DNA from 4 places in the Micromonospora sp. M61 genome. Region 3 is predicted to be linked to each of the others. Evidence: riboswitches for the same ligand, from Rfam matches in the RefSeq annotation. Region 3 holds a riboswitch; each other region holds the start of a gene.
What was found. Region 3 has a riboswitch for cyclic di-AMP ahead of KBX34_RS14580 (hypothetical protein). Riboswitches for the same ligand answer to the same signal wherever they lie in the genome.
Positions count from the first base shown of each region.

Region 1 (7,595 bases), on a different contig from region 3:
GGCGACCGGCGGCGTGCGCGCGCACCGCTTCCTCAAGGGTGAGACGGACGTGGCGGTTGCCTGGGTGGGCCCGCGCCCGGTCGGCGCGACCGGCACCGGCGATCCGGTGGAGCTGCCGGCGGCGGACCCCCGCCGCGACGGCAGTGGCTTCGCGGTGATGCTCGGCCCAACGGTGGTAGGCCACCTCATCGAACGCGACTGACCCCCCAAACCCGCCGCCCCCCGGGGCGTGCGGGGTGTCCCGACCTCAAGATCCGCGCAACTTCGGGGGAGTTGCTGCCTCCGACATGCCGCAGGCAGCTCTTTCCCTGAAGTTGCGCGGATCTTGGCGTCTGAACGCGGTCCGTGCGCGGGGTATGGTGAGGGTTCTTGTTGTCGGTGATGGCCTGGGTGCGCCGCCAAGCACCTCTCACATGATCTTTCTTCTGTCCGGCGGAGTCGCCGGCGCGGCGTGAGCGCCGCCATCCGGGTCCGGCCAAGGCGTGAGCTGCGTGCCGCCCGCCGACCCCGCCAGCATCGCTGCTGGGGTCATCTGATCGCCGCCCCGCTCTGGCCGCTGCACGGCGCGAACCTGGGCACCCTGCTGCGCACCTGTGACGCGGTCGGTGCCTGCCTGGCCGTGCCGCCGTTCCGGTGGGTGGACGAGGCTCTGGCCCGGGGCAACACCCTGCGCCGGCCGGGCTGTGTCCACCGGGTCGGCAGCCCGCTGCGGTGGCTGGCCGCCGAGCGGGCCGCCGGCTCCCGGATTCTCGGGGTGGAGTTGGCCGACGAGGCCGTCCGACTCGGTGACCTGCCCGCCGCTCGGGGGCGCACCGTGGTGCTGCTCGGGCACGAGTCGACCGGCATCCCGCCCGAGGCACTCGAGCACCTGGACGCGGCCGTGGAGATTCCCATGGTCGGTCACGGCCAGAGCCTGAACGTCGCCGTCGCCGGGTCGCTGGTCCTCTACAGACTCGCCGGCCTGCTGTAGGGCAGGCCGGGGCGGCGCCGACGAGGTCAGGCGACGTTGACGGGGCGGAACTGCACGCTGACCCGGGGGCCGACGGGGCGGGTGGTCTTCGGGATGGCATGTTCCCAGGTGCGTTGGCAGGAGCCGCCCATCACGATCAGGTCGCCGTGGCCCACCGGGAAGCGCAGGCTGCTGCTGCCGCCGCCACGTGGGCGCAGCAGCAGAGGGCGGGGTGCTCCGAAGGAGACGATCGCGACGATGGTGTCGGTGTGTGCTGACCGGCCGATGGTGTCGCCGTGCCAGGCGACGCTGTCCCGTCCGGAACGGTAGAGGCACATGCCTGCGGTGACGAAGGGCTCGCCCAGCTCGGGCGCGTAGTGCCGGGTCAGCTCCGCCCGTGCCGTGGTGAGCACGGGGTGGGGGAGTTGCCGGTCGCCGCCATACCAGCAGAGCAGGCGGGGCACGTCGACCTCGGTGTCGTACATGGTGCGCCGCTCGGCTCGCCAGGGGACCTCGGTGAGCAGGGTGTCGAGGACGGCGTCGGAGCCGCGCACCCAGCCCGGGAGGTGGTCGACCCAGGCGCCCGGGCTGAGCTGGTGTCGTCGGATCTGACCGGGCAGTGCCCCCAGGGCCGGCTCGGCGTCGGCGAGGTCGAGCATCGACGGCTGGTAGGCGGCCTGCATCATGCGGCCACCCTAGCAGTCCTTTCGTACACCCGTGCTATTCCTGTGCCATGCGGATCCCTCAAGATCGTGCTCGATCCCAGATCATCCGGCCGGTCCCGCCCACCACCTCGCTACCGAAGCTGATCACCGAAGCTGACTTGGTGGTCAGCGCCGCAGGCACGTCCACCTGGGAACTCCGCTGCCTCGGCGCACACGCCCACGGATGGTCCGGTCCGCCACCAGGGCAGCCTGTGCCTACCCATTCCGCGTTGGCCGGGGTGGAACGCGTCCGATTCACCCGGGAGTGCCCCGGGTAGGGTGCCCCGGGTACGGCCCCTTCTGGGCCGTCGCGGGCGTCGCCGTCGCGCCGTCCGACGTCGTACCGAGGAGGACACGCACGTGCTGGTGACCTTGCCGAGCGTCGGGATCCCAGCATGACGAGCGCCGCCGCGGCGACGGCTGCCCGGCCCACCCCCGCGCCGGCCCGGCTGCCCTCGCTGACCGGGCTGCGCTGGATCGCCGCGTTGCTGGTCTTCGGATTCCACGCGGGCACCATGCGGATCATCGCCGAGCCGGACTACAAGGCCGTGGTCGACGCGCTGTTCACCCTCGGCCTGTCCGGGGTGCAGTTCTTCTTCATCCTGAGCGGTTTCGTGCTGGTCTGGTCGGCCCGCGTAGGCGACTCCCGGCGCACCTTCTGGCGGCGACGGGTCGCCAAGATCTATCCGAATCACCTGGTGCTGTGGGGGGCGGCGCTGCTGGTCGCCTGGTGGTTCGCCGACCCGGTCCTGCCGGCGGTCGCGCTGGAGAACCTGCTGTTGTTGCAGGCCTGGGATCCCCGACCGGGCTGGTTCTACAGCATCAACACCGTGAGCTGGTCGCTCTCCTGCGAGTTCTTCTTCTACCTCTGTCTGCCGTTGGCGCTGCCGCTGCTGCGCCGGGCCCGGCCGAAGCTGCTCTGGGTGCTGATCGTCGCGCTACCTCTGCTGATCCTCGCGCTCTGGCCGGCCCAGCACCTGGTGCCGGAGGCGAGCCGCTGGTGGTTCACGCAGATCTTCCCGCCCGTACGGTCGCTGGAGTTCTGGATGGGCGCGGTGGCGGCCGAGCTGATGCGCCGTGGCCTCTGGCGGGGCCCGGGGCTGACCGCAGCCAGCGTGATCTTCCTGGCCACCTGGGTGGCAGCGGCAGAATGGATTCGCGCCGAGCTGTGGACCACGCTGCTCGCGGTGGCGTATCTGCTGGTGATCACTGCCGCCGCGGACGCGGACGTCCGAGGTAAGCGTTCCCCATGGCGGTCCCGACCGGTGGTCTGGCTCGGCGAGGTCTCCTTCGCCTTCTACCTGGTGCACGTGCTGGTGATGACGAGCGTGCTGCGCTGGAGCGGTGACTGGGGGACGGGCTTCCAGGGCTGGCGTGGCCCCGTCGCGGTGCTCGGCTTCCTACTGGTGAACCTGGTCCTCGCCGGGCTGCTGCACCGCTTCGTCGAGACCCCGATGATGCGCCGGCTCGCTCCACGCCGCCCGGCCCGCCAGGTGGCCGTCCCTCAGCAACGCACCGCCAGTATTGAAGTCAACGGCCGCGAAGACCGCACCGCCGATGCCGTCGGGACCCAGGCCCAGGCCGGCGAAGCTGCCGTCGGCGACGTCGAGCAGGCCAGCAGTCGATCGACGTACGTCGACTTGCGCTGAGGCGTCCGCACTGGTCAGCGCGGTCGGCGCGGTCGGCGCGGCGTACGCCGACACGCCCGTGGTCGATGCGCCCGGCCCGGCGTGACGGTAGCGTGGGGGCGTGCTTCCGGTCGCGTTCACCTGTCCCCTGTGGTGGGTGGCGCGCTGGGCGACACGGGTGCTGACCAGCCTCGCCGTCGTCGCGGCCCTGGCGCTTGGCGCAGGCCCGGCCTCGGCCGCCGCGCCAACGCCGACCGCCGCGGCAACGCCGACCGCCGCGCCGACGCCGACCGTGCACGCGGCCCCTGCGGTCGCTGAGGGAGCCGCCGAGAAGGCCTTCCCGGTCTGCTCAGTCGACTCGCACCCGGCCGTGGTGGCCGGAGTGCCGCTGGTGTGCGCGGCCAGGTCTGAACGGCTGCCCCTCGTGGACGGTCCGAGGAGCTGGGCGCCCCGGGCTCCACCCGGGCGCTGATCCACCGGGACGAGCGTCCCGTCGCCGCGCCCTGTCGATCCACCCGTCCCGCACCTCGCCGATCCGTGGCCCACCGTGGCCCGGTGGCCGGTGGGGCTCCCACCGCATTGTTCTCTCCCCGAGGTGCCGACCATGGAGACCGTCGTCTTCTACCAGTTCGTGACCGAGGTGCCGCAGGCCGCCGCCATCTGGTCAGCCCTGTTCCTGCTGGCACTGGGCGTACTCGTCGTGCTGGCCGCCCGCCCCGAGCGGGACCGGCCAACGGACGACCCGGCCCCGGCGGCGCCCACCGCCCGGGAGTTGGCTGAGGCCGAGGCCGTCGACCTGCGCCGGTACGCCGAGGAAGTGGCCGTCGCCGCGGCCGGCGCGGGGCAGAACGCCCGGCGGCGACGGGCTTCCTGGCTGACCGCTCAGGAGGAGATGGAGCGGGCCTGGGGCGGTTACGACGAGGCGGACGCGGCGGCGCGTCGCTTCGCGGGGGCCGGGGCGCTGCCCACCCCGCATACCCCCCGCACCCCCGCCGAGTACGCCTCCCGGGAGCGCTACCTGCATCGCGCGGCGGCGGCGGCGCACTGGCGGGGCGACCTGACCATGGCGCAGTTCGGCGACGTGTTCGGGCACCGGCACGGTTGGGATCCCCGGCGGCACCCGGTCGAGCAGGAGGTGCTGCTGAGCCGGGCGATCCGGGACGCGAGGCTGGCCGACTACCAGGCCGCAGCCACCCGGGAGCGGGCCGCCTGGCGGGACGCGGAACTGGCCGCCGAGTCGGCCCGCACTCTCGCCGAGGAGGCGTACGCGGCAGCGGCCCGGCTGCGGCCGAACCCGGTACCCGCCCGCCGGGCGGCTACCCGGGCGTTCCGTCCCGCCCTCGTGGCACGTTGGCGCCCGGCTCGCGCGGGTTGAGCCCGATCCGTTATGTGAGCCCGGTCATGTCAATGGCGAATCGGGCGTCGGGCACGATTGGCTCGATTGTCCCCGTGATTGTGGCCGCATAATCGGCGACCTGTCCGGTTGTCGCCCGTTGGCGTCACCGTAACCGCTTGTCCCATCGAGTCACGTCATCGGCAATACGCGCAGAAATTGTCGCGCCGATTGGGGTTTACGCAGGTGAACCCGGCTTGGCAGGGTGAGAGCCGGCCAGTACTGTCGTCCCGTCCGGTGCGGTAACCGTTCGCAAGAGGCGACGCCGCGCCGACCCGCTCAATCGTGATCTACGAACCGGGGACCCATCAGTAAGTCCGGGGTGAATCCGCGAGCCACGGCCCGCGGTAGGGCGATCTTCCCGCCCGAATCCGTCAGCTAACCCGGTAGGCGGTGTCGGAAGGAGTTCCATCCTCGTGCAGCACCTTTCCACCCCTCGGTTGTTCCTTCGCCTCCACGGCGTAGCGGTGCCCCCGCTCATTCGTCCAGTGACGGTGAGCTGACCCCCCGGGTCATCGCCTAACCGCCCGGCCGCGCCGGGCGTTCCCCTGAGCGGTTCACCATCCGCGGACCATCGTCCGCGCGCTGGCGCCTGCCCGGATGCCGGTCCGGCCCCGGTGTGCCGCTCTCCCCCCGATCCGTGGAGGACCCCGTGAAGCACACCCTGAAGCGTCAGCTCCGCCGCCTCACCACCGAGCGTCCGTACCAGATCGTTGTCGCCTCCGCCGCGGCCCTCGCCATCGCCACCACCAGCGGCGCCCTGGTCACCAGCGCCGACGACGCCCCGGCCAGCCAGCACACCGCGACCACTGTCGCCGAGATGCGCAGCGACACCGCTGCCTCCCGCAGCGAGGCGCGCGATGCGTCCCCCTCGGCCAGCACCGCACCGACCACCGCCGCCCCCGCGCCGGCCACCAGTGCCGCGTCGCCCGCAGCCAAGGCCAGCAGCAACCCGGACCTGACCCGTAAGCCGGAGCGGCCGAAGCCGCCGGCGACCAAGGTGCTCGACTACGACTACGAGGCGCAGAACACGTACTACAACTGCGGCCCGGCTGCCACCCGCAACGCTCTCAGCGCCGCCGGAATCGACCGCACCCAGAACGAGCTCGGCGCCGAGTTGGGCACCACCGAGATGGGCACCAACTCGGCCCTGGACACCACCCGGGTGCTCAACGCCGAGGTGAAGGGCTCCCCGTACCGGACCCGGATGTTCGCCGGCGCGCCCAGCCCGGCCCAGATGGACCAGCTCCAAGCTGACGTCGTCAAGGCCATCACCGACGGCCGTGGCGTGGTCGCCAACGTCGTCGGTGACGCCACCGACACCAACGGCGGCTGGCACTCCTACGGCGGCGGGCACTACATCGCCGTGGTGGGTTACAAGGACAACGGCCGGACCGTGCGAATCGCCGACTCGGCCAACGCGGCCGACCCGTCGTACTGGATCACCACGATCGACCTGGCCAACTGGATCGCCAGCCGGGGCTACTCCGCCTGACCCAGGCACGTTGACCGCTTCGGGCGCCGTCCCCCACAAGGGGCCGGCGCCCGCGGCGTCTTCACCGAGCGGTCAGGCCTGCGCCGCATCGACGACCCTCGTACCTGGTCGCGAACCGTGGGAGACTGCGGCCGTGGTGGATGAATCAGGTGGCCGGGCAGGCCGTGGGCCGATCCTGTTGCTGCTGCACGGGATGGGGGCGACCGGGGACGTCTGGCTGCCCTGGGCCCCACTGCTGAAGCAGCACTGGCCCGGGCGGTGGCTGGCACCGGACCTTGCCGGTCACGGCTGGTCGGCCCCGCTGCCGTCGTACTCCTTTGATGGGTTCGCCGGCCGGATCGCCCACGGCCTGGTCGCCGACGACCGGATCGTCGTGCTCGGGCACTCGCTGGGCGGGGTGGTCGGCCTGGCGTTGGCCGCCCGCGCCGCCGGGATGCCGGTGGAAGCGGTGGTCGGGCTGGGCATCAAGGCGGTCTGGTCACCCGACGAGCTGACCCGCGCGGCCGAGCTCGCCGCGCGCCCGGTGAGCTGGTTCGCCAGCCGCACCGAGGCGGCCCGCCGCTACCTGCGCGTCTCCGGGTTGGTCGGCCTGGTCCCGCCGGATCATCCGGTGGTGGACGCCGGGTTGCGTCAGGTCGACGGCCGGTGGCGCCTCGCCATGGACCCGACAGCCTTCGGCGTCGGCGAGCCAGACCTGGCCCCGTTGCTGGCGGCGACCGACGTGCCGGTGGTGCTGGCCCGTGGCGAGCACGACCCGATGGTCACCGACGAGCAGCTAAGGGCGTACGGCGTACCGGTCGTCACGCTGCCCGGTCTCGGCCACAACGCACACGTGGAGGACCCGGCTGCCGTGCTGGCGCTGCTCGACCCGTACCGACGCGGGTGAGCTGGATGAAGCGGACGCGGTGGCTGGTCACCTGGCTCCGAGCATCCGGCGGACCCGGCCGGCGACGGCCTGCTTGACCCGCACGCGCAGTGACCGCGCGTGGAGGGTATTGACCTCTGTCTGGAGCGTCCGGGTTTCGTCCCGCAGCCACTGGATGCGCGTCAGCAACTCCTCGGGAGAGTAGGCGGAGACCGGCCGGACCGCAGGTGGGTAGACGGTCTGGCGGACCTGCTCGTCGAAGCGGGTGGCGCTGTCTCCGTCGGCGAACGAGAGGCCGAGGTCGTGCTTGGCGAGGAACGCGGTGATCCGTGCGAAGCGCTCCTTGTGGCCCTCGTTCAGGGCCGTGTAGTCGGCTTCCGCATAGAGTTGGGCAGCGTCGACGTCGGCCGGCGCATCGCGCAACAACCGGTGCGGGATGTCGAAGTATCGGGCCAGCTCCAGGGTGCGCGAGTCGTGCGCCAGCAGATAGCCGGGGATGCCCGAGATCAGCGCCGTGATGGTGCCGTGGATCCGGGTGCCGAAGGCGAAGTCGAACCCGGA
Region 1 covers NZ_JAGPYA010000016.1:326-7,920, reverse strand. Annotated here, with positions in the region: gene KBX34_RS34235 (DNA topoisomerase (ATP-hydrolyzing)) at 1-202, shown strand, start outside; gene KBX34_RS11705 (TrmH family RNA methyltransferase) at 452-970, shown strand; gene KBX34_RS11700 (alpha-ketoglutarate-dependent dioxygenase AlkB) at 997-1,632, opposite strand; partial or broken gene KBX34_RS33540 (spore coat protein) at 1,713-1,826, shown strand; gene KBX34_RS11695 (acyltransferase) at 2,049-3,302, shown strand; gene KBX34_RS11690 (hypothetical protein) at 3,403-3,753, shown strand; gene KBX34_RS11685 (hypothetical protein) at 3,886-4,656, shown strand; cyclic di-AMP (ydaO/yuaA leader) riboswitch at 4,941-5,082, shown strand; gene KBX34_RS11680 (C39 family peptidase) at 5,315-6,169, shown strand; gene KBX34_RS11675 (alpha/beta fold hydrolase) at 6,303-7,055, shown strand; partial or broken gene KBX34_RS11670 (polysaccharide pyruvyl transferase family protein) at 7,083-7,595, opposite strand, start outside.
Region 1: another riboswitch for cyclic di-AMP. It lies ahead of KBX34_RS11680 (C39 family peptidase); the one in region 3 lies ahead of KBX34_RS14580 (hypothetical protein).

Region 2 (5,467 bases), on a different contig from region 3:
TAACCGCTCCGAGCTTCCCTAATGTGAGGCACCGACCGCTGTGGGTCGTCTGCCTCGGCCCTTCCCTCACGCGAGGCGCCCGGCGGTCGGTTGCAAAGGAGTCGATGCCGGTGGCAACCATGCCCCCTCATCGTCACGGCCTGAACACGTCTGCTCGGCCAGGTGGCCTGCGCCGCGGCGTCCACCGTCTGCTCGTCCTGGTCGCCGCCGCCGCAGTCGGCGCCGGTCTGCTCGCCGCACCGGCTCACGCCGATCCGACGGTCGACGAGATCGAGGCGCAGATCGACAAGAAGTGGGAGCAGCTGGAGCCCACCATCGAGCAGTACAACAAGGTCCGGGCGCAGCTGAAGGTCAATCGACAGAAGTCGGCGGGCCTGCAGAAGAAGATCGAGCCGCTGGCGCTCCAGAGCGAGCTGGCGCTCAACCGGGTCGGCGACCTCGCCTCCCGCTACTACATCTCCGGACCGTCGCACGACATCGGCTCGCTGCTGGTCAGCGTCAAGCCGGACACGCTCGCCGAGCAGCTCACCGTGCTCGATCGGCTGGCCGCGCAGGAGCGCAAGGAGGTCGAGGGCGTGCTGGCCGTGCGGGCCAAGTACGACGGCGAGAAGCAGAAGCTGGACGAGCTGATCGTCACCCAGACCAAGCAGCAGAACGACCTGGCGGCCAAGAAGAAGCAGATCGACGCCGAGATCAAGCAGCTCGAGGCGTCGATGCCCAAGACCACGGTAAAGACCGCGGCCTGCCCGACCATCAACGGAGTGGTCAGCGAGGCCGCCCGCACCGCGATCAAGACCGCCTGCGGCAAGGTCGGCAAGCCGTACGTCTGGGGTGCCACCGGCCCGAACTCGTTCGACTGCTCGGGGCTGACCCAGTACGCCTACAAGGCGGCCGGGATCTCCCTGACCCACCACACCGGTGACCAGTGGAACGAGGGCAAGGCGGTTGCGCGAGCTGATGCTCGCCCCGGTGACCTGGTCTTCTTCTTCTCCGGGCTGAGTCACGTCGGGCTCTATCTGGGTAACAACCAGATGGTGCACGCGCCACGTGCCGGCAAACCGGTGCAGGTGTCCAGCATCAACACCATGCCGGTCGCCGGGTTCCGCAGACCTGGCTGATCCAGATCACGCACTGACGGCCCCCGGTCACCGACCGGGGGCCGTCGTTGTTCGTCAGCGGGGCGCGCCCACCGGGGAGGGCAGCAACTGCACGTCAGCGAGATCGACGTACATGATGCGGTGGCCGAACTGGATCTGCGCGTAGCGGTTCTTGCCGCGGATCACCGTCCAGTCGCCCGGCGACGAGCCGTCGAACGTGCTGGCCCGGTAGTACTCGCCGGCCAGCACCGCGCCGACTGCGTACCGCTGTCCGGCGGCCAGGGTGTACTGCAACGGCGAGATCGTCTGGTAGGGCACCCCGTCCGGGTACGCCGCCTGCTCCGGGTACGCCCTTCCGTACACGGGGATGGTCGTCCGACCGGGCTTCGGCGTGGCCACGACGCCGACGGTCCAACTGGCGGTCGGCGCGGACGCCGGGTTGTGGAACCAGGCCCGCTGCCCGAGGTACCAGATGGCGGTCCAGTCGCCCTGCCGTCCGGCGAGCGCGTACGTCTGCCCGGCTGATGCCCGGGCCCCGTGGTCCGACACGGCCATCGTGTTCGGGGTGCCGTCCGGTCGGAGCGCGATGTCGTTGACCAGCGGCGCGTTCTCGGACGGTGCGCTCCGCAGCACCACCGACGAGGAGCCGCGCGGCGCGCACGGGACGCCCACGGTGACGCATCCGGTGAACGCCGGCTGGTTGGTGGCGTAGTCCGGGTCGATCCGGACCAGCCCGGTGGCCGGGGTGCCGGTGTCCAGCCGAGGTGCGTGCAGCAGGTCGAAGTAGTGCGTCCAGTCCCAGTACGGGCCCGGGTCCCAATGCATCCCCCGCACGGTCGAGGCGACGGTGCCGGGCACGTTGTCGTGGCCGATGATGTGCTGGCGGTCCAGCGGGATGCCCAACCGCAGCGCCAGGTGCCGCACCAGTTTCGCCGAGGTCCGGTACATCGCCTCCGTGTACCAGGTGCCCTGCGCGGCGAAGCCCTCGTGTTCGAGACCGATCGACTTGGCGTTGACGTACCAGTTGCCCGCGTGCCAGCCGACGTCCTTGGTCTTGACGTGCTGGGCGATGTGCCCGTCGACCGAGCGCAGCGAGTAGTGCCAGCTCACGTACGTCGGGTCCTGGACGAGTTTCAGGGTCGTCGCCCAGCTCGCCTCGGTGTCGTGGATGACGATGTACTCGATCTTCTGCCGGGCGGGCCGGTCGGAGAGGTCGTGGTTGCCGTAGTCCCCGTCGCCGAACGCCTCGTAGGGTGCCGGGATCCACTCGCAGGAGATGGTGCGCGGGCACTCCAGCCCGTCCGGGCGGGCCAACCGGCGCAGGCCCAGCCGGTCCAACCAGGAGCGCTCGGGCTGAACCGCGCGCGCCGGCAGGGTGATCCGCTGGCCGTCGTCGGTCATCCGGGACTCGCCCGCGGCGATGGTGGTGAAGACCTCGTCGGCGAAGGCCGCGGCGGCGTCGGCGCTGTCCGCACCGGCGTAGCGGGCCACCGCCCCGTACCAGGCCGCCGGGTCGGTGTCCGCTCCGACCGGCGCACCCAACTCCCGCTGGTACGCGCTGAGCAACGCGGCCCCACCCCGGATGTTGACCGCCGCGTCGGTGCGCAGCGCCTCGGGGGTGGCACCGGTCAGTGCGGCCGCCGCGTCCACGGTCTGCAACGCGGCGGCGGTCGGTGCGGGGGCCTCGACGGGTCGGGGCGCGGGCACCCGGGAGGGCCGGGAGTCGTCACCGCGTGGGTCCTCGGCGCCGGCGTCGTGGTGGCCGCGCCCGGGTAGAGCGGCAACGTGGCGGGCATCGGTCAGGTGCATCGGGCCGTAGCCGCCGCTCGTGCTCGGTGTGCCGGCGTTGCTGTCCCAGCGGGACTCCAGATAGGAGACGCCGAGCAGCACGCCCGTCGGCACGCCGTACTCGGTCGCCGCGGCGGCGTACTGCTGCTGGCGATCGGCGGTGGGTGCGGCGTTGGCGGCCGTGGAGAGTGGCACCGCGCTCGCGGCGGCGACGACGGTCGTGGCGAGCAGCGCGCGCCAGCCGGCCGACACGGTTGGATGGTGCATCGAACCCCCTAGATTCTCGCGGGTAGAGGTCAGGTCACCATCGCGCCGCTGGAGAGTCCGCGTCAATACCTTTCCATCTATCTACTTGTTCAGAAAGAATTCTTCACACACGGTCGGTGACCCCCACCCAATCGGTACGGAGTGTCACGGCCGTACGGGTTGCGGATCGGTAACGGGCGTCTCTACTCTGGTCATTTGTCGGCCCGACAGCAGCTCCGCCCATCCCGGGCGGTAACGGACCGACACCGCCGAGTCGTTTCCGAGCGAACCGGGGACCCACGTCCCTCGGGGTGAATCCGCAGCCACTGCGGTAGGGCGCCGACTTCCCGCCCGAACCCGTCAGCTAACCCGGTAGGCGGTCAGGAAGAAGGAGTACGGAACCCCGGTGGCACTCCATGCCCCGCGGCCGTCGTCCGAGCGGTCGGCATTCGCCGTCCCGACGCCGATCGTGCCGCGCCCACGCTGGTCCCGCTTCACCACCGCTCTCGCCGCACTGGTCGGCGTCGCCGTCGTCCTGACGGGCAGCGCCACGGCCGCCCACGCCGACCCGTCCGTCGCCGAGATCGAGCGCCAGATCGACGCGGACTGGAACACACTCGAACCGATCATCGAACGGCACAACGCCACCCGGGCCGACCTCGCCGTCAAGCGCAAGCAGGCGGACGCGCTGGCCGCCCGCATCGCCCCGCTCGAGCGGCAGGTCGACGCCGCGATGGACAAGGTCAGCGCGCTGGCCGTGCGCGCGTACAAGGGCGAGACCGTCTCGACCGTCAACGCGATGCTCGGCAGCCGGTCACCCAGCGAGGTGGTCAGCCAGCTCGAAATGCTCGACCGGTTCGCGCACAACCAGCAGCAGGACGTACGCGAGGTCGCCGACCTGCGCGACGAGCTGGCCGCGCAGAAGGCGCCGCTGGACGAGATGGTGGCCCAGCTGGCCCGCACCGAGGCCCAGTTGGCGGCCAAGAAGAAGCAGATCAACGAGGAGATCGACCGGCTGCAGAAGCTGCGCCTCAAGGTGTACGGCAACGGGGGCGGCGGTCCGCTGCGTCCGGCGCCCTGCCCCGGCAGCTATCCCGGCGGCGCTGCGGGCACGGCGGTCAAGTTCGCCTGCGCGCAGATCGGCAAGCCCTACGTGTGGGGTGCCGAGGGCCCGAACTCGTACGACTGCTCCGGGCTGATGCTGGCCGCATGGGCGAAGGCCGGGGTGTCGTTGCCGCACAACGCCGCCCAGCAGAGCCGCGTCACCAAGGACGTCAGCAAGGCCGACCTGCGCCCCGGCGACCTGGTCTTCTACTACAGCGACATCCACCACGTCGGCATGTACGTCGGCAACGGCTGGGTCGTGCACGCCTCGCAGGCCGGCCAACCGGTCAAGATGAAGAAGGTCGGCGACGGCCCGATCCACAGCTACGGCCGCCCAGGCTGATCCTGGGTGACCAGGAGGGCCCGTCGCGATCGGTCGCGGCGGGCCCTCGTCGTCTGACCGTGGTGCCTCAGCCCGTCAGCGGGTGGGCCAGGTGCGCCAGTGCTGCCAGGCGCGGCTGGGCGTCGGACCCCGCTGGCCCTGGTAGCGCGAGCCGTAGACCGCCGAGCCGTACGGGTGCTCGGCCGGCGAGGAGAGCCGGAAGATGCAGAGCTGCCCGATCTTCATGCCCGGCCAGAGGGTGATCGGCAGGTTCGCCACGTTGGAGAGCTCCAGCGTCACGTGACCGGAGAACCCCGGGTCGATGAAGCCGGCGGTGGAGTGCGTGAGCAGCCCGAGCCGGCCCAGGGAGCTCTTACCCTCCAGTCGGCCGGCGAGCTGGTCGCCCAGCGAGATGACCTCCAGCGTCGAGGCCAGCACGAACTCGCCCGGGTGCAGCACGAACGGCTCCCCGTCGGGCACCTCGACCGAAGAGGTCAGGTCGTCCTGCTGCATCGCCGGATCGATGTGCGTGTAGAGGTGGTTGTTGAAGACCCGGAACAGCCGGTCGAGTCGGACGTCGATGCTGGAGGGTTGGACCAGGGTGGGCTCGAACGGCTCCAGGCCCAGCGTGCCGGCCTTGATCTCGGAGACCAGGTCGCGGTCGGAGAGCAGCATCGGACCACCATAGCTGCGTTGCCGAAAGTGCCAGGATTCGGTGCCGATGACCAGCGAGTCGAGGTCGCTGCTCGTACATTTGTTCGATAGAATGCCCACATGGCTTCCTGGTCCGAATTCGCCGCCGACGAGCCCCGACTCGCCGACGGGATCCGCGTTCTCCTCCAGCAGTACGGGCCAGGCTTCGGCTACCTGGCCACGGTCCGCGCCGACGGCGGGCCCCGGGTCCATCCGG
Region 2 covers NZ_JAGPYA010000029.1:432-5,898, reverse strand. Annotated here, with positions in the region: gene KBX34_RS18070 (C40 family peptidase) at 105-1,118, shown strand; gene KBX34_RS18065 (peptidoglycan recognition family protein) at 1,173-3,137, opposite strand; cyclic di-AMP (ydaO/yuaA leader) riboswitch at 3,389-3,524, shown strand; gene KBX34_RS34280 (NlpC/P60 family protein) at 3,538-4,578, shown strand; gene dcd (dCTP deaminase) at 4,654-5,232, opposite strand; gene KBX34_RS18050 (pyridoxamine 5'-phosphate oxidase family protein) at 5,332-5,467, shown strand, end outside.
Region 2: another riboswitch for cyclic di-AMP. It lies ahead of KBX34_RS34280 (NlpC/P60 family protein); the one in region 3 lies ahead of KBX34_RS14580 (hypothetical protein).

Region 3 (7,595 bases):
CACCAGGTGCCCGTACGCGCCCAGGTAGGGCTCCAGGTCGGTGACCGGCTGCCCGCCCCGACTCACCGTCAGGGTCAGCGGTGAGGTGCGGCCAGGCTGCGGCGAGCCGGTCAGGGTGACGGTGTAGCCGTCGACGGTGGTGCTGGTCGAGGGGGCGGGCAGCGGCCGTTCGGTCAGCTCACCGGGGACGGTCACGTCCACCCCCAGGGTCAGCGCCTCGCCTCCGGTCGGGGTGAAGTCGGCGAACGCCCGCCACAGCCCGGCACCGGCCAGCGGGGTGTCGACCCGCCAGGTGCCGTCCGCTGCCAGCTCGGGGTGCACGTGACGGAAGCCGGAGAGGTCCCGCCGGGCGACGATCAGGTGCATCTGCTTGTCGTGCGCCACGTCGTACCGGGTCACCGGTTGACCGTCCGGCCCGGCGATCCGGAAGGCGAACTCGTCCTCCGGGGCGTCGACCGGTTCGAGGGTGTAGCCCCGGTCGGACACGAGCAGGCCGCCGGGGAGCCGGTCGGTCGTCTCGTCGTGCTCGCCCGTCGCATGGGCGCCGTCGCCGTCGTGCCGGCCCTCGACCACCGGGGCGCGGTCGACGACCCGGCCGATCCCGTACGTCGTGCCGAAGACCGCCGCGAGGCCCACGGCGAACCCGGCCAGTCTCGTCACGGTGCGCATGCCCGCCCTCCGATCACGCGTCGACGAGGTCGTAGCCGGCCTCGTCGACGGCAGCCCGGACAACTGCCGGGTCCAGTGGCTGGTCGCTGCTGACGGTGACCCGGCCGGCCGCGAGGTCGACCTGGACGTCCTGCACGCCCGGGATCGCGCCGACCTCGGCGCTCACCGCGCTGACGCAGTGCCCACAGGTCATGCCCTGCACCTGGTACGTCGTGTTGACCATTGGAACGCCTCCCTGAACGGATTACCCGTACCCGGTGGGGGTATCCCACCCGAAGACGACCGTACCATACCCCCCAGGGGTACGCTATCCTGGTTCGCATGACCGCACCCACCCCGATCCGCGGGTACACCGCCAGCAAGGACCAGCTGCTCACGCGGCTCCGCCGCGTCGAAGGGCAGGTCCGCGGCATCGAGAAGATGGTCGACGACGACCGCTACTGCATCGACGTGCTCACCCAGATCTCCGCCATCCAGGCCGCACTCGACAAGGTGGCGCTGGGGCTGCTCGACGGGCATGCCCGGCACTGCATGCACGAGGGGGCGGCCGAGGGCCGGGCCGACGAGATGGCCACCGAGATGATGGCGGCGGTCGGCCGGCTGATGAAGCGCGGCTGACGCCCCTCAGTCCAGCGCCGGGTCGAGACGGACGCGGCGCAGCAACTGCGCGTTGAGCGCCACCACGATGGTGGACGCGGACATCAGCACCGCTGCCACCGCCGGGCTCAACGCCACGCCGGCCCAGGCCAGCACACCCGCCGCCAGCGGCAGCGCCACCACGTTGTAGCCCGCCGCCCAGGCCAGGTTCTGTCGCATCTTCCGGTACGAGCCCCGGGACAACCGGACCACGGCAGCCACCCCGCGCGGGTCCGAGGACGCCAGCACCACCCCGGCGGACTCGATCGCCACATCGGTGCCCGCGCCGATCGCGATACCGACGTCCGCTCGGGCCAACGCCGGAGCGTCGTTCACCCCGTCACCGACCATCGCCACGATCAACCCTCGCCGCTGGAGCTCCGCCACCCGGTCGTCCTTCTCCCCCGGCAGCACCTCGGCGAAGACCTCGTCGACACCGGGCCGGAAACCGACCTCGGCCGCGACCGCCTCGGCGACCGGGCGGGCGTCACCCGTGATCATGGCGATGGTTCGGACGCCCTCGGCACGCAGCTCGTCGACGGCCCGCCGGGCCTCCGGACGCACCTCGTCGGTCAACACGAACGCGCCGAGCACGGCGTCCGGCAGCCGCACCAGATGCAGCACCGCCGCACCCCGCGCCGACCACCGCTCGTTCGCCGTCACCAGCTCCGTCGGGAGCGACAGGCCCAGTTCCCGCAGCAGCGCCGGCCCGCCCACCGCGTACTCCGTACCGTCGATCGTCGCCTGCACACCGCGGCCCGGCAGCGACCGGAACCCGGCGGCCGGGACCGGGCCTGCGTGTCCGGCAGCCGCCACGATCGCTCGGGCCAACGGATGTTCACTGTCCGACTCGACACCCGCCGCGATCCGCAGCACCTCGTCCCGCCCGTTGCCCGGCACCGTCACCACGTCGGTGACCGCGTGCTCGCCCCGGGTCAGCGTGCCGGTCTTGTCGAAGAGAACCGCGCCGACCGTCCGCATCCGCTCCAACGCCAACCGGTCCTTGACCAGGATTCCGGACCGCGCGGCCAATGCGGTGGAGAGCGCGACGACCAGGGGGATGGCCAGACCCAGCGCGTGCGGGCAGGCGATCACCAGGACGGTGACCGCACGCACCACCGCCTCGTCGGGCTGACCGAGCGCGGTCCAGACCAGCACGGTCAGCACGGCGGTGCCGGTGGCCACGTAGAACAGCGCCGCGGCGAAACGGTCGGCCAGCAGTTGGGTCCGCCCACCGGAAGCCTGGGCCTGCGCGACCATGCGCTGGATCCCGGCGAGTGCGGTCTGCTCACCCAGCGCCTCCACACCGACCCGGATCGCCGAGTCGGTGGCGACGGTGCCGGCCACCACCCGATCACCCGTCGACCGGGCGACCGGCCGCGACTCCCCGGTGATCATCGATTCATCCAGCTCGGCGCCGCCATCGATGATCCGCCCGTCGGCCGGCACCCGCCCGCCCGGGCGGACCAGCACCACGTCACCGACCCGCAGACCGGTCACCGGCACCGCCTCGACCCGGCCATCCGCCGCCACCCGCTCGGCCTCGTCCGGTAGCAGCGCGGCCAGCGCCACGAGCGCTCCCCGGGCCTGCCCGATGGCCTTCATCTCCTGCCAGTGCCCGAGCAGCATGATGGTGACCAGCGCGGCCAACTCCCACCAGAAGTCCAGGTCGAAGACGCCCACGCTGGTCGCCAGGGACGCGGTGTACGCCACGGTGATCGCCATCGCGACCAGCAGCATCATCCCGGGCGCCCGGTCCCGCACCTCCCGGACCGCACCGACCAGGAACGGCCAGCCGCCCCACCAGAACACCGCCGAGCCGAGCACCGGACCCACCCAGGAGCGGCCGGGAACGTCCCAGCTCAGACCCAGCTGGTCCCAGACCAGGTGGCTGGCCAGGACCACCGGGATGGTGAGCGCAAGGCAGACCCAGAAGCGACGACGGAACATCGCCGGATCGTGCCCGGCGTGCTTGTCGTGCCCGGCGTGCTTGTCGTGCCCCGCTTGCTGCGGGGGCGCGGCCGGGGTGGCGTGCCGCTCATGGCCGGGATCGGGCGGTGATTGAGCGGGCATGTCTCCAACATGCCTGGCCGGGGACCGGCACGCGAGCGGTTCGGCGGCGACACTCCGTCACGACCTGCGTCCCCAAGCCGGGCTGGTTAGCATTCCCCACGATGACCCCCCGCATGCCGCTGCACGAACGGGCACCGGCGCCGCCACCCGGTGGCGTCGCTCCTGGCCGCCCGGGCCGGGCACTGACCATCCGTGATCGGATGGTCGTCGGTCAGCGATCCGCCGCGTCTCCCGCCGCGATTCCGCAGTGCGGATGAACCGACCGGCCCACTGACACGTACCCCGCACCGGATCGTTGGGAGTCTCGCCTTGGGTTCCGACCACACCCGCCCCGCTCCGTCCGCCCCGCCCCGGGTCCGGCGGATCCTCATCATGACGGTGGTGCCCCTCTTCGTCGCCACCGTGCTCGCAGCACTGCTGCTCTGGCCGCGCGGTGGGGCACCGGAGACCGACGGCGGGGCGGATGTGCCGCGCTTCCCCGGCACGGTGACCCGGGTGGTGACCGAACCATGCCCGCCGACACCGTCGAGCCCGGAGGGCACACCACGCGTCGGCGGCGGGCAGTGCGGCACTGTCGACGTCCGGGTGGACGATGGGCCGTCCGCCGGCCAGCAGGTGCAGACACCGGTGCCCGACGGGCCGGGCGCACCCCGGGTCGCGGTCGGCGACGAGGTCATCCTGGTCGAGCTGACCGATCCCACCGATCCCAGCACCAGCAACTGGAACATCTCCGAGCACCAGCGTGGCACCCCGATGCTGTGGTTGGCGGTGGTCTTCGCCGCGGCGATCGTCGCGTTCGGTAGGTGGCGGGGCCTGGCCGCGCTCGCCGGGTTGGCGGCCAGCTTCGCCATCCTGCTCACCTTCGTGCTGCCGGGCATCGGCGCCGGCAAGTCACCCCTGCTGGTGGCGGTGGTGGGTGCCGCCCTGATCATGTTCGTGGTGCTCTACCTGACGCACGGGGTCACCGCACAGACCTCGGTCGCGGTCCTCGGCACCCTGGGCAGCCTGGTGCTGACCGGCGTGCTCGCCACCATCGCGACGGCGGCAACCCACCTCACCGGCTTCGGCAGCGAGGACGCCACCACGCTGTCGATGTTCCAGGGCGACGTGGACCTGCACGGTCTGCTGCTCGCCGGGATCATCATCGGCTCGCTCGGGGTGCTCGACGACGTGACGGTCACCCAGGCGGCCACCGTCACCGAGTTGGCGCACGCCAACCCCGGCCTGACCCGGTTGCAGCTCTACCGGGCCGCGACCCGGGTCGGCCGCGCGCACATCGCCTCCACTGTCAACACCATCGTGCTGGCGTACGCGGGCGCGTCGCTGCCCCTGCTGCTCCTGCTCACCGCCGACGCGCGGCCGATCGGGCAGATCCTCACCAGCGAGTTCCTCGCGCAGGAGATCGTCCGCAGCGCGGTCGCCACCCTCGGCCTGATCGCCGCCGTGCCACTGACCACCGGGCTGGCCGCAGTGGTGACCGCGGCCGGGCGCACGGACGCCACACCGTCCACCGACGCTTCCGCCCCGCGACCTCAGCCGGACCGGGCGGAGGCACTGGCCGCACTCATCTCTCCGCGAGCGGGTCGCTCCGACGAGCCGGAACCGACGCGGACCCCACCCCCATCCACCGCCACCGACGGGTGGCCGGAGCCGAACAGGAGCACGGATACGGCATGGTGACACTCCTCAGCGTGACCAGATCGGGCGTCCACCCTGAGAACCACGTCACTGGTCACTCAACGCTATGGCGAAATGACGCTTTTGGTCGGCATCCAGGCGTAGCTCACACGGCCGACTCTCGGGTAACCTCGCTGCCGGTTACCGATGAAGGCGCGAAGCGGCGCCTGCGGTGCCACCGCCCAATCGCCAACCGGCGAATCGGGGACCCAGGTACGTGGGGTGAATCCGCGTCAGCGGTAGGGGCCACTTCCGCCCCGAACCCGTCAGCTAACCCGGTCGGCGGTCGACGGAAGGGAACATTGTGACGGCACCCCTACGCCGCTGGTTGACACCCGTGGTGGCCGTGATCGCCGCATTGACCGTGCTCGCCGGGCCCCTCCCGGCCCACGCCGCCCCGACGACCCCCACACCGTCCGGGCACGAGGAGGACGGCGAGCCGCAGCTGCTCACCGACGTCATCGAGCAGGCGAACCGCGACTACTCCGCCGCCAAGTCCCAACTGGACAAATCCAAGAAGCGGCAGTTGGAGCTGGCCCTGGAGGTCGACCGGGCCAAGGCCGACCTGGACGCGTTGACCCCACAGGTCGGGCTGATCGCCGCCCAGTCGTACCGGACCGGCCGGATCGGCGCGCTCGCGATGCTGCTGGAGAGCAAGGCTCCCGACGCCTTCGTCCAGCGCGCCGCGGTGCTCGACGAGATGAACATGGTCAATGAGAAGAAGCTCGCCGAGGTCAACACGGTGAAGGCCCGCGCCGAGCAGGCCAAGCTGGCCCTCGACGCGGAGGTCCGCGAGCAGCAGAAGCAGACCGCCCTGATGGCGAGGCGGAAGAGCGAGGCGGACAAGGCGCTCTCCCTCGTTGGCGGCAAGGGCTTCACCGGCGGCCTGGTGGACGCCACCTCGAAGGTGGCCAAGATCGGGCCGGGTCGCACCGCCGACGGTAACTGGAAGCCGCAGTCGTGCAGCGAGAATGACCCGACCACGTCCGGTTGCGTCACGCCCCGCACGCTGCACGCGTACAAGGAGGTCAAGGCGGCCGGCTACAACCGGTTCGTCGGCTGCTACCGATCCGGTGGGCCGTGGGAGCACCCGAAGGGCCGTGCCTGCGACTGGTCGCTGCAGAAGAGCGGCTTCGCCCCGTGGCACAACGATGACACCCGGAGGTACGGCAACAACGTCGCCGCCTTCCTCATCCGTAACGCCGACCGGCTGGGCATCTACTACGTGATCTGGAACCGGCAGATCTGGTTCCCGGCGACCGGCTGGAGTTCGTACAGCGGGCCGTCGAACCACACCGACCACGTCCACATGTCGCTGCTCTGACCCGCTGAACCCTCGCCGAGGGCCGTTCCGCGTCGCGCGGAGCGGCCCTCGTCGCGTCAGGCGGCGGCGGGCGCGGCCGGGTCGAGGGGCCCGGCCTCCTCGCCGAGCGTCGCGAAGCCGGCCGGCACGGCGGCCACCGGGCGGACCGCTCCGGCGGCGAGCCGGTACGACACACCGACCACCGCGCACCGCCCCTGCGCCACCTCGTCGGCCAGCACCGGCGACTGCCCGAGCAGCGTCTCGACGGTCTGTGCGATGTGGATGTCGACGATGCCGTCGATGTCCTGCACACCCTCGGTCTCGGCCCGGCGCAGGCTGGGCAGCACCGCGTCGACCACCGCCCGCAGGTGCCCCTGAGGTTGGGTGCCGGTCGTGGCGACCTCCCGGGCCGCCTGCACCGCACCGCACGAGTCGTGCCCGAGCACCACCACCAGCGGGGTGCCCAGCACTGTCACCGCGTACTCCACGCTGCCGAGCACCTCGGGGCCGGCGGTGTGGCCGGCGGTGCGGACCACGAACAGGTCGCCCAGCCCGCGGTCGAAGATGATCTCAGCGGCCAGGCGGGAGTCGGAGCAGCCGACGATCACCGCGAACGGGTGCTGCCCGTCGGCCACTGCGGCCCGATGCCCGGCGTCCTGGTTGGGGTGGCGGGGGGCGCCGCCGACGAAGCGCCGGTTGCCGGCGACCAACTCGGCGTACGCGCGGGCCGGCTCGCTCAGCGCCGGGGCGCGGTCGGTGGTCCGCTGCGGGCCCGGCTGTCCGCCGGGCGTTCCGGAATGACTCATCCCCGCACCTCGTCTCGACGCATCTGACCTGGTCAACCGGCTCTTGAGCCGGGCCGGCGGCGGGCGCTGGCTCGGCTTTTACGGTCACACGCACCGTAAGATGCGTCAAGGTATACGTGATATGGATTTCATACGTTGACCTCAGCTCGCCCCTGGGTAACGCACCTCGGGCAGGGCCGACGAGACTCCTCGAGGGCAGGGTCGGCATCCGGAGAGGCGGTCACACGATGACGAAGACGGCGGCGGGCGACACCGGTGGTGGGCGGAACTGGACGTTCCTCACCAATCACGGGCACGTTCTGCTGGCCATCGCCCGCGACCCCACCGCCCGGCTGCGGGATGTCGCCGCCGAGGTCGGCGTGACCGAACGTGCCGCGCAGGCGATCGTCGCCGACCTGGAGGCGGGCGGATACCTGCACCGCACCCGCGTC
Region 3 covers NZ_JAGPYA010000021.1:63,236-70,830, forward strand. Annotated here, with positions in the region: gene KBX34_RS14555 (hypothetical protein) at 1-669, opposite strand, end outside; gene KBX34_RS14560 (heavy-metal-associated domain-containing protein) at 683-892, opposite strand; gene KBX34_RS14565 (metal-sensitive transcriptional regulator) at 991-1,287, shown strand; gene KBX34_RS14570 (copper-translocating P-type ATPase) at 1,294-3,378, opposite strand; gene KBX34_RS14575 (YibE/F family protein) at 3,688-5,058, shown strand; cyclic di-AMP (ydaO/yuaA leader) riboswitch at 5,225-5,355, shown strand; gene KBX34_RS14580 (hypothetical protein) at 5,360-6,379, shown strand; gene KBX34_RS14585 (carbonic anhydrase) at 6,436-7,164, opposite strand; gene KBX34_RS14590 (MarR family winged helix-turn-helix transcriptional regulator) at 7,392-7,595, shown strand, end outside.

Region 4 (7,595 bases), on a different contig from region 3:
TGGTGTGGTGGAGATCGCCCCGCGGGGCGAGATCGACGTGGACACCGCGTACGAGGTGCGCGAGGCGATCGCGGAGGTGCTGGCCAAGGGCCGCCCACTCCGCATCGAGCTGAACATGAGGCTGGTCACCTTCATCGACTCCGTCGGCATCAGCGCCATGGTCGCCGGCTTCCAGACGGCCGAGGTCAGCGACGTCAAGCTGGTGGTCACGCAGCCGAGCCGGTTCGTGCACCGACAGCTCTGGGTGACCGGTCTGCTCGGCCTGTTCGGCGCCCCGGAGCCCTACTTCGCCGGTGCCGCCACCCCCGAAGTGCTGCCCGGCGCCTGAGCGCACCGGGCATTCCGGTCAGGGCTGCTCGTCCAGCCCGGTCAGGTCGATGTCGGTTGCTTCGGTGACCGCCCGGATGGCCGTCACCGACGCATACCCGGCGGCCAGCAACGCCACGTCGGTGCCCGGCTGGGCGGCCTGCCCCGGCTCCTCCAGTGAGGTGCGGACGAAGCCGTGGCCGGATTCGGCCACCGTCATCTGCACCTGACCGAAGCTGGCCAGCGTGCCTCGCCGCACCCCGCGCAGTCGTCCGTGCGGCAGGTCCGGGGCGTTCACGTTGAGCACGCTCTCCATCGGTGCGGACGTCAACCGGGGGAGCAGGTCCAGGGCGACCCGCGCCGCGGTGCTCCAGTGCCGCTCGGCGTCGCGTACCCGGGCGGCCGCGTCCACCGCCGCGCCACCGCTCGCCGCCGTCGCCTCGCCCGCGGAGAGCACGTCCAGGGAGACCGCCATCGCCCGGCACCCGTTCGTTGCGGCGGTGAAGGCGGCCCCCACCGTCCCGGAGTGCAACACGGCCCGGCCGGCGTTGGCACCACGGTTGATGCCGGAGAGCACCACCGATGGCGGTGGGCCGAACGCGCCGTGCAGGGCGATCAGCGTGATGAAGCCCGGTGAGCCGCCGACCCCGTACGCCGGCACGCCCTCCAGGTCGGGCAGCGGGTGGTCGTTCACGACCACCCGTCCGTCCCGTTCCACGGCGCTCATCGCGGCGCTGGTGCCGCTCGCCTCCTCCAGCGGGGCGGCGACCACCACGTCCAGGCCCCGCTGCCGGGCAGCCCAGGCCAGTGCCTGGATGCCCGGCGCGGCGATCCCGTCGTCGTTCGTGATCAGCACCCGCAGGGTCATCGGTCGACCGCCCGGTCGGCCAGCTCGTCCGGGGTGGTCCGCTCCTGCTGCCGGCTGTCCGCCGGCACCAGTCGGACCCGTTCCACCAGGCCGGTGATCGAGTCCAGTCGTCCGGTGCCCAGGCCGTGCCGGGTGACGTTCAGCGCGCCGGCCGCGGCCCCGGTCCGGATGGCGGTCCGGATGTCCCCGCCGCCGGCCACGACGGCCGCCACCCCGGCGGTCATCGAGTCGCCCGCGCCGCGCGGGTCGGCGGCCTCCAACCGGGGCATCTCGACCTCGAACAACTCCCCGTCGATGAGCGCGAGTGCCGGCTGGTCGGCCCGGCTCACCACCACCGTCTCGGCGCCCGCCGCGTGCAGCTCGTACATGGCCCGGGTCAGTTCCACGATGTCGTCGCTGCGGGCGCGGCCGTCGCGGATCAGCTCCTCGTGGCTCACCTTGAGGAAGAAGACGCCGCCCTCCAGCGCCGACCCGAGGTGATCGCCGGAGAGGTCGACCACCACCCGACCGCCGTTGGCGCTGAGATCGGCGGCGAAGCGTCGGTACAGGTCGGCAGGCACGAGCCACGGCTCGTTCGGCCCGCTGAGGATGCTCACCGCGGCCGACAGGCCCTCGCCGAGGGCCAGGTTGTACAGCTCGTCGAGTTCGTGTCGGCTCAACGGCTGACCGGGCACGTCGGCGATCTCCTGCCGGGAGCCGTCCCGGCGGTCGTGCACGTACCCGCCGCTGCCGGAATCACGGGCCACCGCCTTGAGGTCCACGCCCTCACTGACCAGCAGCGGCTCCAGCACCTGGCCGATCTCGCCGCCGAGGGCGGCGCAGAGCACCACCTCGACACCGAGCGACATCACCATCCGGGCCTGCCAGACGCCCTGCCCGCCGGGGTGCAGGTGCAGTTCGGGGTGGTCGTTCGGCTGGTCGACGGTCACGGTCAGCTGTGGAGTGGGCGCGAAGACCATCACGTGCCCGCTCACCGGATCGTCGCCGTTCATGATGTCCGCCTCCAGCGCGGTCGGGTGATTCCTCACTGAACGACCTTAATGCGCCAAACGGTGACTGGGCGTGTCATCGGGCCGGCCCGGGCCGGCCCTCGGACATTGCCAGCCAGACATCGGTACGGGACGATCGTGCGACCATCGACGGCGGGAGACGGTGTGCTCAGCAGCGATACCTTCAGCTACACCGTGCAGGCCCGGTGTTCGCCGGCCGAGGCGGCGGCGCTGCTCAGCGACCTGACCCGGCAGGGTGAGCTGCACCCGTTGATCGTCCGGGTCCGCCGACTGCCGCCCCGACCCGGTGCGCAGGCCAGCTACACGATCAACGACCGGCTGGCGGCCGGCCCGCTGCGCTTCCGGACCACCTACCACGCGGACGTGCTGATCAGCGAGGACGACGAGATCGTCATGGTGGCCCGCCAGTGGCCCGCCACCACCGTGCGTAACCACACCCGGCTGCGCCCCGAGCCGGACGGCCTGACCCGGATCGACGTCGACATCACCCTGACCGCGCCGACCCCGCTGTTCCGGTACGCGTTCCGTCAGGCCCGGGCCGCCCACCTCGCCCTGGCCACCCGCCTCGGCGCTGCCCTCGACCGCACCGGTGACCCGCCGCCCCCAGCCTGACCCGAGCGCGGGACGGCAGTGGGGTCACCGGTTGCGGGCGCGGCCCGCCAGTGCGGGCTGGGCGGCGGGACGCCGTCCCCACGGCTTGTACGTGGACAGCACCGTCGCGATGATCATCAGGCTGGTCGACACCGCGGGGGCGATCACCAGGTCGGCGCGGTCCCGTGCGGGCAGGGCGGCGCCCACCGCTCCGGCGTGCCGCAGATTCGGGGTGAGCAGGAACAGCACCAGCCCGACCATCACCGTGGTGAGCACCAGCTTGACCACCACCCACCGGTAGCGCAGCAGGCCCCACGGAGTGAGCAGCGAGCTGGCGACACCGATGAGCCAGACCAGGACGCTCAGCGGCGCGAACAGGACGGTGCCGACCAGCGCGCCGACCGGGTAGAGCACCGCAGGGTCGGCGCCACGCTGCACGGCGATGCCGAGGGTGAGCAGCACCAGGTCGGCGCCGAGCCAGCCCAGCGAGGTGACCAGGTGCAGGGTGAGCAGCCCCTTGCGGGCGCTGGGTGGGATCCGAGGCATACCGCGATGCTGCCCGCCGACCGCCGCCGGGTCGTCCGACGAGCGACGACATCAGGGGTACGCCCGGCGACGTAGCCCGGTCGGACAGCGCTGCCCGGACGAACGTGATGCCTGTGAGTCATCTTGATGACTCACAGGCATCACACACTTTGGGGAACGGCCGGATCAGTAGACCGACAGGTGCACGTGGTTGGTGTGGTCGCTGGACGGGTCGCCACCCGCCCCGCTGTAGGACTTCCATCCGCTGCTGGGCAGCCAGATCTGCCTGTACCAGATCACGTACAGCACGGCGAGCCGGTCGGCGTTGCGGATGAAGTACGCGGCCAGGTTGTTGCCGTACGTCTTGTCGCCGCCGGTGGCGTCGCCGCCGAAGCCGCCCGTCTGGGCCGCGAAGTCGCAGGCCCGGCCCTTCGGGTGTTCGCCGGAGCCGCTGGGTCGGTGGCAGGAGACGTACCGGGTGAAGCCGGCCGCCTTGGCCTGGTTGAGGGCGTGCAGGGTGCGCGGGGTGATGCAGCCGCTGGCCGGCGTGGGGTCGTTGACGCTGCACGTCTCCGACGGCCAGGAGCCGTCGGAGTTGCGCGGCGCGGCCTTCGCGTTGGCGGCGGAGGTGCCCCGGTTGGAGTCGGTGTCGGCGGCGGGCTGCGGCTTGGGGGTGGTGGCCACCGTCAAGGCCCGTTCGGCCTGCTCCTTGCGCTTGGCCATCACCGCGACCTGCTTGCGCTGCTCGTTGATCTCACCGTTCAGGGCGACCTGGGTGCGGTTGGCCTGGTCCTTGCTGCTGAGCAGGTCGCGCAGCACCCGGTCCTCGTTGGCGGCCACCGCGTCCAGTGCGGCTGCCCGGTCCATGAAGCCTTCCGGGCTGTCGCTGTTGAGCAGCGCCGACATCGCGCTGAGCCGGCCGGTGCGGTACGCGACGCCGGCGATCTCGCCGACCTTGCCGCTGCGTTGGTTGAGCTCGACCTCGATGGTCTTCAGTTGGGTGGTGAGCTGCTGCTGCCGCTGCACCGAGGCGGCCAGGGCGCGCTTCGCGTCCAGGTAGCCCTTGCTGGCCGCCTCGAGTTGGGCTCGCAGCGCGGGGGTGCCACCCTCCTCGTCGGAGTCGGGGGCGGCGGCCCGCAGGCCGGTCGGTGGAGCGGCCGAGGCGGTGCCGGCCGGGAGCGCGACGCCGAGGGCGAACATCGCGACGATCAGGGCCGCCAGTCGGGCGGCGGGTGGTCGTGCTGGTGCCACTGTGCATGTCCTTCCGTCAGCCGCCGACCGGGTTAGCTGACGGGTTCGGGACGGAAGATCCCTACCGCTGACGCGGATGCACCCCAGGTACGTGGTTCCCCGGTTCGCCCTCGCGGGCGATTAGGCGGCGACCACCACCGGCGCCGGGAGGGCGCCGCCTGGTGGAGGCCGGGACCGAGCCTACCGGTGCCGGTGGGGTGGCTGCAGCCAATGTGACGGACGGTGCGTGCGTCGTCACGAGAGGCTGCTGTCACCACTCGATCGAGCCACACGCTCCCGAGGCGGCGCCCGGCTCGATCTGCAACGTCGCGTGCTCGATCCGGAAGTCGTCGTGCAGGGCCGTACGCGCGGCGGTGAGCACCGCGCCGACCTCCGCCCCGGGTGCCATGGTCAGGTGTGCGGAGGCCACGTCCATGCCGGAGGTGAGCGTCCAGACGTGCAGGTCGTGCACCTCGACCACACCGGGGACCGCGGCCAGTCGGTCGTGCACGGCGGTCACTTGGAGGTGCTCCGGGGCGGCCTGCACCAGGATGCGGACGGCAGCCCGTGCCAGCCGCCAGGTGCGCGGGAGGATGAACACGCCGATGGCGACGGCGACCAGCGGGTCGGCCCACCACCAGTCGGTGACGGTGATGAGCAGTGCGGCGCCGATCACGCCGACCGAGCCGAGCAGGTCGCCGAGCACCTCCAGGTAGGCACCCTGAAGGTTGATGCTCTCCCGGGCTCCGGCGCGGAGCAGGGCGAAGGCGGCGATGTTGGCGAGCAGGCCGAGCACGGCCACCGCGAGCATCGGGCCGGCGATGACCTCGTGCGGGTCGCCGAAGCGGCGGATCGCCTCGATCACCACGTAGATCGCGACGCCGGAGAGCAGGACGGCGTTGGCCAGCGCGGCGAGCACCTCGAGTCGGTAGAGCCCGAAGGTGCGCTGCGGGTCGCCGGTGGCCCGCCGGGTCGCGGTGATCGCGGCGAGCGCCATCCCGATGCCGAGCACGTCGGTGAACATGTGCCCGGCGTCGGAGAGCAGGGCGAGCGAGCCGGTGTGCAGGGCGGCTACCGCCTCGACCACCATCAGGGTGGCGAGCAGCCCGAATGCCGCCCAGAGGCGGCCCCGGTGCTGGTGTGCGGCATTGGCGACGGACCCGTGGTGGTGGTCATGACCTGCGCCCACGAGAACCACCCTCCGCCGCCAGCCGGGACCCGGTCAAATGTATGTTCACATCGCTATGTATGCAAGTGTAGGGGCGGCAACTCTCGCCGGCGGCTCGCCAGCACGGATCAGCCGGTCGGGTCGATGGTGGTGAGGCGCTGCGTGGCCCGGGAGAGCGCCACGTACAGGGTGCGCACCCCGGCACCCGGATCCGCCCGGATCTCGCTCGGGGCGACCAGGACGACCCCGTCGTACTCCATGCCCTTGGCCTCCAGGCTGGTGACCACCTGGAGCCTCGGCGCGCCGAGTGCGGCGACCCAGCCGGCGACCTCGTCGCGGCGGGGAACCGGCGTGATCACGCCGACGGTGCCCTCCACCTCGGCCAGCAGGCCGGCGGCCGCCTCCACTGTCGCGGTCTCCAACCCGCTCGGGGGCACCACCAGCTCGACCGGGTCGACCCCGGTGGAGCGGACCGCGGTCGGCAGCGGCAGGTCAGGATAGAGCCGGCGGATCTCCGCCGCCGCCACCGCGAAGATCTCCGAGGAGTTGCGGTAGTTGGTGGTGAGCGTGAAATCGTGCCGCTTGCGCCGACCCAGCGCCTGGTCCCGGGCCCGGTCCAGCTCGTCGGGGTCCCCGGTCCACGCGGTCTGGGCGGGGTCGCCGACCACCGTCCAGGAGGCCAGACGGCCACGTCGACCGACCATCCGCCACTGCATCGGTGAGACGTCCTGCGCCTCGTCCACGACCACGTGCGCGTAGTCCCGGTAGTCCTCCGGGCGCTCGCGCGCCGCCGCACGGGCGGCCCGTTGCCGCTCGCCGAGGGTACTCAACTCGCGTACGCCGCCAGCCAGCTGGAACGGGTCGCGCCGGGCCTTGGCCGACTGCGCCGGCTTGCCGAGCAGGGAGTCCAGCTCGTCCAGCAGCGCGATGTCGGCGATGGTCAGCCCGGTCGTGTCCAGGTGCCGGTACGCGGCGCTGAGCAGCCGGATCTCCGCGGAGGAGAGGATCCCCCCGGCGTACCGGCGCATCCGGTCCGGCTGCGCCAGCCAGCCCAGAACGTGTCGAGGGTGCAGCCGGGGCCACCACGCCTTGAGGAACTCCCGGAACTCCGACCGCTCGGCGATCTCCGCCTCGAAGGTCCGCTGGTCCGGCAGTCGAATGCCCACCTCACGGGCCTGCGCCCAGAGCGCGGCGAACACCCCGTCGAAGCCGGCCCGGCGCACCTCGTTGCGGCGGGCACCCCGTTGCAACGCGCGGTCCCGGATCCGGTCCAGTGCCGTCCGGTCCAGCCGCAGCAGCGTGCCCCGGTAGAGCATCCGCAGCTCACCCGGGCCGCCCGGCACCGCGTCGCGGGCAGCCCGCTCCAGCACCCGACGCATCCGCAGCGAGCCCTTCACCGCCGCCACCTCGGGCGGGTCGGTGCGGGTGGCGCTCATGCCCGGGAACAGGGTGCCCAGCGAGTGCAGGGTCGCGGTGTCCTCGCCCAGCGACGGCAGCACCGAGCCGATGTACTCCACGAAGACCGACGACGGGCCGACCACCAGGATGCCGCCGCCCGCGTACCGGCTGCGGTCGGAGTAGAGCAGGAAGGCGGCCCGGTGCAGGGCGACAGCGGTCTTACCGGTGCCGGGGCCGCCCGCGACGATCGTGACCCCGGAGCCGGGGGAGCGGATCGCCTCGTCCTGTTCCCGCTGGATGGTCGCCACGATGTCCCGCATGCCCCGGCCGGTGGCCTTGGACAGGGTGGCCAGCAGCGCACCGTCACCGACGACCGTCATGCCCTCCGGCGCGGCGTTCGGGTCGAGCAGGTCGTCCTCGATGCGGGTGACCCGCTCGGCGCGGGACTGGATCGTGCGGCGGCGCACCACGTCCAGCGGCTGCGCCGGGGTGGCCTGGT
Region 4 covers NZ_JAGPYA010000071.1:22,886-30,480, reverse strand. Annotated here, with positions in the region: gene KBX34_RS28910 (STAS domain-containing protein) at 1-328, shown strand, start outside; gene surE (5'/3'-nucleotidase SurE) at 347-1,174, opposite strand; gene KBX34_RS28900 (PfkB family carbohydrate kinase) at 1,171-2,133, opposite strand; gene KBX34_RS28895 (SRPBCC family protein) at 2,329-2,796, shown strand; gene KBX34_RS28890 (hypothetical protein) at 2,821-3,321, opposite strand; gene KBX34_RS28885 (coiled-coil domain-containing protein) at 3,487-4,551, opposite strand; cyclic di-AMP (ydaO/yuaA leader) riboswitch at 4,557-4,688, opposite strand; gene KBX34_RS28880 (cation diffusion facilitator family transporter) at 4,802-5,719, opposite strand; gene KBX34_RS28875 (AAA family ATPase) at 5,827-7,595, opposite strand, start outside.
Region 4: another riboswitch for cyclic di-AMP. It lies ahead of KBX34_RS28885 (coiled-coil domain-containing protein); the one in region 3 lies ahead of KBX34_RS14580 (hypothetical protein).